DNA from 3 places in the Pseudocitrobacter sp. CD920760 genome. Region 2 is predicted to be linked to each of the others. Evidence: predicted binding sites of a transcription regulator. Region 2 holds the regulator's gene; each other region holds the start of a gene.
The links. The regulator PurR, encoded in region 2, represses purine synthesis genes. The targets are predictions, from matches to a motif close to CANGCAAACGTTTGCNTG.
Positions count from the first base shown of each region.

Region 1: a site for PurR is predicted at 2,448-2,465, ahead of glyA (serine hydroxymethyltransferase). Genes of this name have one in related genera too.
Region 3: a site for PurR is predicted at 2,364-2,381, ahead of carA (glutamine-hydrolyzing carbamoyl-phosphate synthase small subunit). Genes of this name have one in related genera too.

Region 1 is NZ_CM173490.1:3,916,632-3,920,890, reverse strand. It holds gene glrR (two-component system response regulator GlrR) at 1-538, shown strand, start outside; gene glnB (nitrogen regulatory protein P-II) at 606-944, shown strand; gene hmpA (NO-inducible flavohemoprotein) at 1,065-2,255, opposite strand; gene glyA (serine hydroxymethyltransferase) at 2,571-3,824, shown strand; gene AC1MKH_RS18330 (DoxX family protein) at 3,927-4,259, opposite strand, start outside.
Region 2 is NZ_CM173490.1:2,901,066-2,905,324, forward strand. It holds gene sodB (superoxide dismutase [Fe]) at 1-52, shown strand, start outside; gene AC1MKH_RS13565 (MFS transporter) at 91-1,257, opposite strand; gene cydH (cytochrome bd-I oxidase subunit CydH) at 1,419-1,508, opposite strand; gene purR (HTH-type transcriptional repressor PurR) at 1,803-2,828, shown strand; gene punR (DNA-binding transcriptional activator PunR) at 2,825-3,757, opposite strand; gene punC (purine nucleoside transporter PunC) at 3,866-4,259, shown strand, end outside.
Region 3 is NZ_CM173490.1:759,695-763,953, reverse strand. It holds gene carB (carbamoyl-phosphate synthase large subunit) at 1-977, opposite strand, end outside; gene carA (glutamine-hydrolyzing carbamoyl-phosphate synthase small subunit) at 996-2,144, opposite strand; gene dapB (4-hydroxy-tetrahydrodipicolinate reductase) at 2,599-3,420, opposite strand; gene rihC (ribonucleoside hydrolase RihC) at 3,685-4,259, opposite strand, start outside.

The DNA.
Region 1 (4,259 bases), 1.0 Mb from region 2:
CGACATTAACGTACGGATTATCTCCGCGACTCACCGCGACCTGCCAAAAGCGATGGCGCGCGGTGAGTTTCGTGAAGATCTCTTCTATCGCCTTAACGTGGTCAACCTGAAAATTCCTACGCTTGCCGAGCGTACGGAAGACATTCCGCTGCTGGCAAACCACTTGCTGCGCCAGTCCGCCGATCGACACAAGCCGTTCGTGCGCGCGTTTTCTACCGATGCCATGAAACGCCTGATGGCAGCTAACTGGCCAGGCAACGTGCGCCAACTGGTGAACGTGATTGAACAGTGCGTGGCGCTGACGTCGTCGCCGGTGATCAGCGACGCGCTGGTCGAGCAGGCGCTGGAAGGTGAGAATACCGCGCTGCCAACCTTTGTCGAAGCGCGTAATCAGTTTGAACTCAACTACCTGCGCAAGCTGCTGCAAATTACCAAAGGGAATGTGACCCACGCCGCGAGAATGGCGGGGCGTAACCGTACGGAGTTTTACAAGCTGCTCTCGCGCCACGAACTGGACGCAAATGATTTTAAAGAGTAGCACCGTACTTTTGCGTGATTTATGATACGGTGAGCAACCGGTTACGCGACTGAAAAACAGGAACACCATGAAAAAAATTGATGCGATTATTAAACCCTTCAAACTGGATGATGTACGTGAAGCGCTGGCGGAAGTCGGTATTACCGGGATGACGGTAACCGAAGTGAAAGGCTTTGGTCGTCAGAAAGGCCACACCGAGCTCTATCGCGGTGCGGAATACATGGTGGACTTCCTGCCGAAAGTCAAAATTGAAATCGTGGTCAGCGACGATATCGTCGATACCTGCGTGGATACTATTATTCGCACGGCGCAAACGGGCAAAATCGGCGACGGCAAAATCTTCGTCTTTGACGTGGCGCGCGTGATCCGTATTCGTACGGGTGAAGAGGACGACGCGGCGATTTAACGCCGTATGCCCCTCACCCTAACCCTCTCCCGCAGGGAGAAGGAATGGTTTGTGCAGGCGTCAATTCTTGCGCTGGTTTTCTCCCTCTCCCTGTGGGAGAGGGCGGGGTGAGGGCAAAAATTACAGCACCTTATGTGGCCCAAAGCACTCGTAATGAATGCTTTCCGGCTTCACGCGCAGCTCAACCAACTGCTTCGCGGCAAACTGCATAAAGCCGACCGGGCCACAGAGATAAAACTGCATTGCCGGGTCGCTGAACGCACCTTCCATCGCGCTTAAATCCATCAATCCTTCGCTGTCAAACGCGGCCGCCTGACGATCTGCCTCGGTCGGTTGGCGATACCAGGTGTGCGCGGTAAAGCGCGGCAGGCTGGAACCCAGGGTTTTCACTTCGTCGGCAAAGGCATGCACATCGCCATTTTCCGCCGCGTGGAACCAGTTCACCTGCGCGGTATGGCTGGATTTCGCCAGTGTATCAAGCATTGCCAGCATTGGCGTCTGACCGACACCGGCGGAAATCAGCGTCACCGGGGTGTTGTTTTCCACGGACATAAAGAAATCGCCCGCAGGTGCCGCCAGATGCACCACATCACCGACATTCGCGGAGTTGTGCAGCCAGCTTGATACCTGGCCACCGTCTTCGCGTTTCACCGCAATACGGTAGCCTTTGCCGTCCGCTTTACGGGTTAGAGAATACTGACGAATCTCCTGATGCGGGAAGCCTTCCGGTTTCAGCCAGACCGCCAGATACTGGCCCGGCTGATAATCAGCGACCGCGCCGCCGTCCACCGGTTCAAATTCAAAGCTGGTGATGAGGGCGCTACGCGGCGTTTTCGCCACGATGCGGAACGGGCGTGTGCCTTCCCAGCCGCCGGTTTTGTTGGCGTTCTGCTGGTAGATTTCTGCTTCACGGTTGATAAATACTCCCGCCAGCACGCCGTAGGCTTTCCCCCATGCGTCCAGCACGTCCTGACCCGGGCTGAACATTTCGTCCAGCGTCGCCAGCAGGTGCGCGCCCACGATGTCGTACTGCTCAGGTTTAATCTGGAAGCTGGTGTGTTTCTGCGCGATTTTCTCGACCGCAGGCAGCAGGGCAGGCAGGTTTTCAATATTGCTGGCGTAGGCTGCAATGGCATTGAACAGCGCTTCACGCTGGTCGCCGTTGCGCTGGTTGCTCATATTGAAAATCTCTTTCAGTTCCGGGTTGTGGGTAAACATCCGGTCATAAAAGTGGGCGGTGAGTTTGGGGCCGGTTTCAACCAGCAGGGGAATAGTGGCTTTGACGGTAGCAATGGTTTGAGCATCAAGCATGGCAGGCTTCCTTTTTACAATTATCTATTGTTGCATATTGAATGCATCTTATAAAAATACCCCTGCTTTGTAAATGGTTCTTTGTAACAATGCATCATGTTGGTTACAACGTGAAGAATTTGCATCACAAACCTGAAAAGATATCCGTTGAAATTTGGCGAGCCTTTATTCCTCAAGCCCTTGTGCGGCGTGAAGGAAAACGTTTGCGTAAAATCCTTTGTCAAGACCTGTTATCGCAGAACTAATCAGTTATACTGTTGGCCGTTGTCCATCAGGGCTTAAAAAATTTACTGTTAGCTGAGTCAGGAGATGCGGATGTTAAAGCGTGAAATGAACATTGCCGATTATGATGCCGAACTGTGGCAGGCTATGGAGCAGGAAAAAGTACGTCAGGAAGAGCACATCGAACTGATCGCCTCCGAAAACTACACCAGCCCGCGCGTTATGCAGGCACAGGGTTCTCAGCTGACCAACAAATACGCTGAAGGTTATCCGGGCAAACGCTACTACGGCGGTTGCGAGTATGTGGATATCGTTGAGCAACTGGCTATCGACCGTGCGAAAGAGCTGTTTGGCGCAGACTACGCTAACGTTCAGCCGCACTCCGGTTCACAGGCTAACTTCGCGGTCTACACCGCACTGCTGCAGCCGGGCGATACCGTTCTGGGTATGAACCTGGCGCAGGGCGGTCACCTGACTCACGGCTCCCCGGTAAACTTCTCCGGTAAACTGTACAACATCATCCCTTACGGTATTGATGAGTCCGGTAAAATTGACTACGAAGACATGGCGAAGCAGGCTAAAGAGCATAAACCGAAGATGATCATCGGTGGTTTCTCTGCTTACTCCGGTATCGTTGACTGGGCAAAAATGCGTGAAATCGCTGACAGCATCGGCGCATATCTGTTTGTCGATATGGCCCACGTTGCGGGTCTGATTGCCGCGGGCGTTTATCCGAACCCGGTTCCGCACGCGCACGTTGTGACCACCACCACCCATAAAACCCTGGCGGGTCCGCGTGGCGGCCTGATCCTGGCGAAAGGCGGTGACGAAGAGCTGTACAAAAAACTGAACTCCGCTGTCTTCCCAAATGCGCAGGGCGGCCCGCTGATGCACGTGATTGCCGGTAAAGCGGTAGCACTGAAAGAAGCGATGGAACCTGAGTTCAAAGTTTACCAGAAGCAGGTTGCGAAAAACGCCAAAGCGATGGTTGAAGTGTTCCTGAACCGTGGCTACAAAGTGGTTTCCGGCGGTACTGAAAACCACCTGTTCCTGCTGGACCTGGTTGACAAAAACCTGACCGGTAAAGAAGCTGACGCCGCCCTGGGCCGCGCCAACATCACCGTCAACAAAAACAGCGTGCCGAACGATCCGAAGAGCCCGTTTGTGACCTCCGGTATCCGTATCGGTTCTCCGGCAATCACCCGCCGTGGCTTCAAAGAAGCGGAAGCGAAGGAACTGGCTGGCTGGATGTGTGACGTTCTGGACAATATCAATGATGAAGCGGTTATCGAGCGCATCAAAGGTAAAGTTCTGGATATCTGCGCACGCTTCCCGGTTTACGCATAATTCTGTTTTGCAGAATAAGAAAAGGCCGCGCAAGCGGCCTTTTTTGTGTCCATCATTTTGCCGGATGGCGGCGTAAACGCCTTATCCAGCCTACAAATTTGTTTACCGGCGATCCAGCGAAATCGCGCCCGGCCCGGTAATTGCCAGCAGCAGGAAACCGCCCGCGATACTGACGTTTTTCCAGAAGTTAATCATATTTGGCACCACCGCATCACCGGTCATATCCCAGTAATGGTGACCAATCACCGCCGTACCCAGCGTATAGAAAATAAAGATAACCGCCAGCGGGCGCGTGAAGAAGCCCAGTACAATCAGAATGGCGACCGGCACTTCCATAATGATGGCGATAATCGCCGACAGCGTTGGCACTGGCGCGCCCGAGGACGCCATATACTGAACCGTGCCCTCAAAGCCCAGCATTTTCGGATAACCGAA
Region 2 (4,259 bases):
CTTCTGGGCGCTGGTAAACTGGAAGTTTGTTGCTGAGAATCTGGCGGCATAAAGAAATGACGCAGAAGGGTATCCCCTTCTGCGTTTTTGTTACTGGCTGACCACGGCCTCTTCACCCTGTGAACGGCTGCTGAAGAAGACCAGCAGCAGCGCAAACCCTGCCACAATCGCCCCCATTACCGGCACAAAGCTGTAACCCAGTCCACCGGAGATCACCGCGCCACCAGCTACGGCACCCAGCGCATTGCCGAGATTAAACGCGCCAATGTTTACCGAAGAAGAGAGCCCCGGCGCTTCGTGCGCAACACGCATTACGCGCATCTGCAATGGTGGCACCACCGCAAAGGTCGCCGCGCCCCACACCACCATACTGAACGCCGCGCCGATTTCCGTACGCGCCAGGAACGGGATCGCCAGCATAATCAGCATCAACAGCAGCAGAAAACCTTTCAGCGTACCGCTCACTGAACGGTCAGCAAATTTACCGCCAAGATAGTTACCGATTGAGAAGCCCACGCCAATCAGTACCAGCATTAATGTGATAAAGGCAGGCGTCGCATTCGTGATGGTGTGCAGAACCGGAGAAATGTAGGTATAGAGCGTGAACATCGCCCCAGCGCCCAGTACGGTCGTGAGCAACGCAGACAATACCTGTGGGCGTACCAGCACCGACAGTTCACGTTTCACGTCTGGTTTCTCACCCGCCCCGCCCTTCGGCAGCGACAACCACAGGCCGATTATTGCAATTACGCCCAGCCCTGCCGTCGCCAGGAACGACATGCGCCAGCCGATGGTCTCCCCAAGCCACGTGGCCGCCGGAACGCCACCGATATTGGCGATGGTCAACCCCATAAACATGGTCGCTACCGCGCTGGCTTGTTTATGTTTTGGCACCACGCTTGCGGCAACCACCGACCCCAGACCAAAGAACGCGCCGTGGTTGAGGCTGGTTATAATGCGTGACAGCATCAGCGTGGTGTAATCCGGGGCGATAGCAGAAAGGACGTTACCCAGGGTAAAAATCGCCATCAGGAAAATTAAGGCGTTGCGGCGTGCGCGATGTGAGAGTAGCAGCGTCATCAGCGGCGCGCCAACCATGACACCTACGGCGTAGGCGCTGATCAACATACCTGCGGCAGGAATCGAGACATCAACCCCTTTGGCAATAACGGGTAATAGCCCCATCGGCGAAAATTCGGTGGTACCTATCCCGAATGCGCCTACGGCTAACGCCAGTAAGGGATAATTCACTTTCATGCTTTGACTCCGGTTTGCCGCAAACGCAGGGCGGCGTGACAACAGATAGCAAAAGCATGACATCAATCACAAAAAAACAGAAGTGAACAAATTAGCAAAATATTTTTGCTGAATTGATAACAATCTCAGAGAGGGAGAGCAGCCTCTCCCTTTAGGATGGGTTAATGCAGGACGGCGGTCAGCGCGGCAGCCACGATCAGCGCCAGCGTAATAACCGTGGTGGTAATTGACATCTTCAGTTCGGTACTCATCAATTTTTCTCCTTATTATCCCCACACCAAAAGTGAGCTATGTCATTTTTGCACACTTATTCGCAAAAATCTTCCCGGATTTCACGCAATAACCGATTTTGCGCTTCCACTTTTGGCAAAGATAAGACAAAATTCGACGCTTATTAAAAAGTGTATCGGCCATTGACCCCCTCCTGTCGTCCTGTGTCGTTTTCCCGGCGAACCGCAATTTATAACATTGCGCCAGGGTGAGTGAAGGCAAACGTTTTCGTATTGAATCGATCAGGGGCAGGCCCGGGTCTGGAGTGAGATGGAATGGCAACTATTAAAGATGTAGCGAAGCGCGCAAACGTTTCCACTACAACTGTATCACATGTGATTAACAAGACGCGTTTTGTCGCCGAAGAGACGCGTGAAGCGGTGTGGGCGGCAATCAAAGAATTGCACTACTCTCCCAGCGCCGTGGCCCGTAGCCTGAAGGTCAATCACACCAAGTCCATTGGTTTGTTGGCGACCAGCAGTGAAGCTGCCTACTTTGCAGAAATTATTGAAGCCGTTGAGAAGAACTGCTTCCAGAAAGGCTATACCCTGATCCTCGGGAATGCGTGGAACAACCTTGAAAAACAGCGCGCGTATCTCTCCATGATGGCGCAGAAGCGCGTGGACGGCCTGCTGGTGATGTGTTCCGAATATCCGGATTCGCTGCTGCAGATGCTGGAAGAGTACCGTCATATTCCGATGGTGGTTATGGACTGGGGCGAAGCGAAAGCTGACTTTACCGACTCAGTTATCGATAACGCCTTCGAAGGCGGCTATATGGCTGGTCGTTATCTGGTGGAACGTGGGCATCGCGAAATTGGCGTGATCCCAGGCCCGCTGGAGCGCAATACCGGCGCAGGTCGTCTGGCTGGCTTTATGAAAGCCATGGAAGAGATGATGATCAAGGTGCCGGAAAACTGGATTGTGCAGGGCGATTTCGAACCGGAATCCGGCTATCGCGCGATGCAGCAAATACTGTCCCAGAATCCGCGCCCTACCGCTATCTTCTGTGGTGGCGATGTCATGGCGATGGGCGCGTTGTGCGCCGCAGACGAAATGGGGCTGCGCGTGCCGCAGGATATCTCGCTGATTGGTTACGACAACGTGCGCAACTCGCGTTTCTTTACCCCGGCGCTGACCACCATCCACCAGCCGAAGGATTCCCTCGGGGAAACCGCCTTCAATATGCTGATGGACCGAATTGTCAGTAAACGCGAAGAGTCGCAGTCCATTGAAGTGCACCCGCGCCTGATTGAACGCCGTTCCGTGGCCGACGGCCCGTTCCGCGATTACCGCCGTTAAGCCTCTTTGCGGACGCTCGAATCGGGCGTTCGCAACCATTCGTTGTTCAGCGTTTCACTGTCCCCTAAATACTCGAGTAACCAGCTTAGCGCCGGTGAACTGTCGTTTTGCTGCCAGGTCAGACAACAGGCCGCATCGGGAAACGGGTTTTCCAGTTCCAGAGCAACCCATTCACCTTTATCTATCTTCGGTCGCGCAAAATGCTCTGGTACCATGCCAACGCATAATCCTGCGGATAAGCAGGTTTCTGACGATTCCCAGTCAGGCACCACGACCCGCTTCTGGTTGTCCAGTAACCAGGTAGTACGTTTAGGTAACGAACGTGACGTATCTTCGCGCACCAGCGACGGCCAGTTGCGCAACACGTCATCACTGAGCGGCCCCGCCATCTGCGCCAGCGGATGCGTACGGGCTACCACACACTGCCAGCTCAGCATGCCCATATCGCGAAACGCATAGCGCCCCCCCACGGGAATCGCGCGCGTCGCGCCAATCGCTAACTCAACGCGCCCATCCGCCAGTGCATCCCACACCCCGTTAAATACCTCCTGATACACCAACAGCTCTACGTCACTGAAGTGGCGATAAAAATCGACAATCATCTGTCGGGTGCGCTCTGGTTTTACGATATTGTCCACCGCGATGGCCAACTGCCCTCTCCAGCCATTAGCAATTTGCTGACACTGCTGACGGGTGATCTGCATTTTTTTGATAACAGAACGCCCCTCTTTCAAAAACCATGCCCCGGCGGGGGTTAATTCTACATCCCGGTGGCGACGTTCAAACAGCGGAACCGCCAGCCACTCCTCCAGTTGACGTACCGTATAACTGATTGCAGAAGGTACACGGTGCAGCTCATTTGCCGCGCCACTAAAGCTGCCATTCCGCGCAACGGCATCCACGACTTCCAGTGAATATTCAGACCACATTTTCTGCTCACAAATTTTTTGAAACCAACACGCAAATATTAGCGTTTCACAAGGCAAATTTCACTCTCTACACTCTCAGCCTCTTCCAAAACAAGAAAAGGCGTTTTTATGCAACCTGGGAAAGGATTTTTAGTCTGGCTCGCCGGCCTGAGCGTATTAGGCTTTTTGGCCACCGATATGTATCTTCCGGCCTTCGCCGTGATTCAAAACGATCTCCAAACGCCGGCAGCGGCTGTCAGCGCCAGCCTGAGTCTGTTCCTTGCCGGGTTTGCTCTCGCGCAGCTGCTTTGGGGGCCGCTTTCAGATCGTTATGGCCGCAAGCCTGTTCTGCTGATTGGTCTGACCATCTTCGCCTTTGGCTGTCTGGGTATGCTGTGGGTTCGTGATGCCACCACCCTGCTGATTCTGCGTTTTGTACAAGCCGTTGGAGTCTGCGCTGCGGCAGTGACCTGGCAGGCTATGGTGACGGATTATTTTCCGGCACAGCGGACTAACCGTATTT
Region 3 (4,259 bases), 2.1 Mb from region 2:
AGTTTCGCCGCCACTTTAGCAATCGGGAAGCCTGTCGCTTTCGATGCCAGTGCAGAGGAGCGAGACACGCGCGGGTTCATTTCGATAACAATCAGACGACCATTTTTCGGGTTAACCGAGAACTGGACGTTAGAACCGCCGGTTTCGACGCCGATTTCACGCAGTACCGCCATCGAGGCGTTACGCATGATTTGATATTCTTTATCGGTCAGCGTTTGGGCTGGTGCGACAGTGATGGAGTCACCGGTGTGGATACCCATCGCATCGAAGTTTTCGATAGAGCAGACGATGATGCAGTTGTCGTTTTTATCACGCACCACTTCCATCTCGTACTCTTTCCAGCCAATCAGTGATTCATCAATCAGCAGTTCGTTGGTTGGGGAGAGATCCAGACCGCGCTCGCAGATTTCTTCGAACTCTTCGCGGTTATAAGCGATACCGCCGCCGGTGCCGCCCATGGTAAAGGATGGACGGATAATGCACGGGAAGCCAACGTCAGCGGCAACCGCCAGTGCTTCTTCCATAGTGTGCGCGATACCGGAACGCGCGGTATCGAGACCGATTTTCTTCATCGCGACGTCGAAGCGACGGCGATCTTCTGCTTTATCAATCGCGTCTGCGGTGGCACCAATCATGGTGACGCCGAACTCTTCCAGCACGCCCTGACGTTCCAGTTCCAGCGCGCAGTTCAGCGCTGTCTGGCCGCCCATGGTCGGCAGCACCGCATCCGGGCGCTCTTTTTCAATAATCTTGCGCACCACTTCCCACTGAATCGGCTCGATGTAGGTCGCATCGGCCATTTCCGGGTCGGTCATGATGGTTGCCGGGTTGGAGTTTACCAGAATGACGCGGTAACCCTCTTCACGCAGCGCTTTACACGCCTGGGCGCCGGAGTAGTCAAACTCACACGCCTGGCCGATAACAATCGGGCCCGCACCCAGAATCAGGATACTTTTTATGTCTGTACGTTTTGGCATGGCTCTTATAACTCCTGATTATTTCGCGGACTGACGATATTGCTCAATAAGCTCGATAAAGTGGTCGAACAGCGGTGCGGCATCGTGCGGGCCTGGGCTCGCTTCCGGGTGCCCCTGGAAACTGAACGCTGGCTTATCGGTACGGTGAATACCTTGCAGCGTGCCGTCGAACAGGGATTTATGCGTCACGCGCAGATTCGCAGGCAGCGTTGCTTCATCCACCGCGAAACCATGGTTCTGCGCGGTGATCATCACCACGTTCTTATCGATATCTTTCACCGGATGGTTGCCGCCGTGGTGGCCGAACTTCATCTTGATGGTCTTCGCACCGCTCGCCAGCGCCAGCAGCTGATGGCCAAGGCAGATGCCGAATACCGGAATGTCGGTTTCGAGGAATTTCTGAATCGCGGTAATCGCGTAATCACATGGTGCCGGGTCGCCTGGGCCGTTGGAGAGGAACACGCCGTCCGGGTTCATCTTCAGCACATCTTCCGCAGACGTTTGCGCCGGAACGATGGTCAGGCGACAGCCACGGTCAACCAGCATGCGCAGAATATTGCGTTTCGCGCCAAAATCGTAGGCAACGACGTGGAATGGCAGCTCTTCTTCTTTTTTGGCTTCCGGCAGCTCTTCTGCCAGTGTCCAGCTACCCTGCGTCCAGCTGTAGGATTCGCGGGTGGTGACTTCTTTCGCCAGGTCCATTCCGTTCAGGCCCGGGAATGCACGGGCTTTTTCCAGCGCCAGCGCCGCATCGAGGTTATCCCCTGCGATGATGCAACCGTTCTGTGCGCCCTTCTCGCGCAGCAGACGCGTCAGCTTACGGGTATCGATATCGGCAATCGCCACGATGTTATGGCGTTTCAGGTAGGAAGAGAGGTCTTCAGTATTGCGGTAGTTGCTGGCAATCAGCGGCAGGTCACGGATAACCAAACCTTGCGCATGAACCTGAGAAGACTCTTCGTCAGCAGCATTGGTGCCGACATTGCCGATATGAGGATAAGTAAGAGTAACGATTTGGCGAGAATAGGAAGGATCAGTGAGGATTTCTTGATAACCGGTCATTGAAGTATTGAAAACGACTTCCCCAACCGCCGAACCTGTTGCCCCTATGGCCCGACCGTGAAACTGGGTTCCGTCTTCCAGAACCAATAGCGCTGACTTAATCAAAACACCCTCCAGAGAATATTCACTCACTTTATTTGCATATTAATTCACAATGGTGACATAAATCAATGCAAATCTGCTTACCTTTGAATTTCTGGCAAACGGCGGCATTCTAGAGAGAGCCCAGACAAAAGTCTACCTTAAAGGGCATTTTTTATTATTATTTTGCGCCACTGGCTTTAACTGACGCTTTTAACAGGCAAAAAGATCATCTAACTCACACTGTAAAACGCTTGCGGGGCTTAAAGAATGTTAAAAATGGACTTGGGCGTGAAAAAAGTAGACCGGATGGTCAAAATTTACATTTAAACAACCAACAACACCAAGATAAGTTGTTATTTTATGCATTTCACACACAAAACAACGCGAGACTAATAAAATAAAGGGCGATAAAATATCGCCCTATGCAATCAATACCTTACTGACTGCAATACCACATCACGATGGGTAATAAATACTATAATTCATTAAGATTAAGCACATCACGCATATCAAAAAGACCGTTTTGTTTCGACTTGAGCCATAAAGCCGAACGCACCGCGCCATTGGCAAACGTCATGCGGCTGGACGCTTTGTGCGTAATCTCCACGCGTTCACCAATATCGGCGAACATCGCCGTATGTTCGCCGACGATATCGCCCGCACGCACGGTCGCAAAACCGATAGTGCCCGGTACGCGCTCACCGGTATAACCTTCACGGCTGTAAACGGCGCACTCTTTCAGATCTTTATCCAGCGCCGAGGCAATCGCCTCGCCCATCGCCAGCGCCGTGCCTGATGGCGCATCCACTTTGTGACGATGGTGCGCTTCAATAATTTCGATGTCGGTATAGTCGCCCATCACTTTGGCCGCTTTTTCCAGCAGCTTCAGCATGACGTTCACGCCTACGCTGAAGTTGGCCGCAAAGACAATCGCTATCTCCTGAGAGGCATCGCGAATAGCCTGCTTGCCTGCATCATCAAAACCGGTGGTCCCGATAACCATGCCTTTCCCGTGCTCACGGCAGAACGCCAAATGCGTCAGCGTGCCTTCCGGGCGGGTAAAATCGATAAATACATCAAAATCATCTTTAACCGAGTCGAGGCTGCTCTGAACGGTTACGCCAGTTTTCCCCGCGCCCGCCAGTTCGCCCGCATCACTGCCCAGCAGGCTGGAACCTTCGCGCTCCAGCGCCGCGCCCAACTGAACGCCTTCCATTGCGATCGCCGCCTGAATTAACTGGCGCCCCATACGTCCACCGGCCCCGGCAATGGCAACACGGATTTGTGCATCATGCATAGCTATTCTCTTTTGTTAATTTTGCGTAAACCGTTCTCAGAGTAACCAGCCCGCCCGGAGGCCGCCAGCCGAAAACGCCCATAATTAGAATTAAATGATAAACAGAGGGGAATATCAGTAAAAGCCATGATTCATCGGAAAGGACGAATCATGGCTAAAGCTGAAAGGTTAAGGCGTAAATCTAACGCTTTTACACCGTTCTAATGGAAAGTGTCTGAGTTATTGTCATTTCCCAACAGAATTATTCTCTGCGTAAGAAGACACCTAGGGCGCAAGTCGGAGCACCTCCGCCACCCACTTACGGAATCCGTCCACATCCAGCCCCAGCGCAACCTGCACATTCGCCGGTTGGCCGAGTCGGTCCTCAATATCCACCACGGTGGTACCGGCGGTATAGGTTCCCTGCGTCTCGACGGCGACAAAGCACGGTTTCAGGGTAAACAGTTCCGGTCGCACCAGCCACGCGATAGCGCAGAGATCGTGCATGCGCAGGCCGCTTTGCATGCTGCCGCTGCGGTAGTGGCTGAACAACGAATGCAGCATTTTGCCGGTTTTATTGAGAGCCGGGAGCGTTGCCAGATAGTCCGGTGTCAACACGGCCTGGTTAGTCACATCCAGGCCGCACATCACAATTTCCAGCCCACTCTGGAAAACCTGCGCAGCGGCTTCCGGGTCGATAGCGATGTTAAATTCGGCGTTTGGCGTGAAATTACCCCGCCCGGCCGAACCACCCATAATTACCAGGCGGCGGATATTAAACTGGCACTCCGGATACTGAGAGAACAGCAGCGCGATATTGGTGAGTGGGCCGATGGCGACCAGCGTGACAGGTTCAGGTG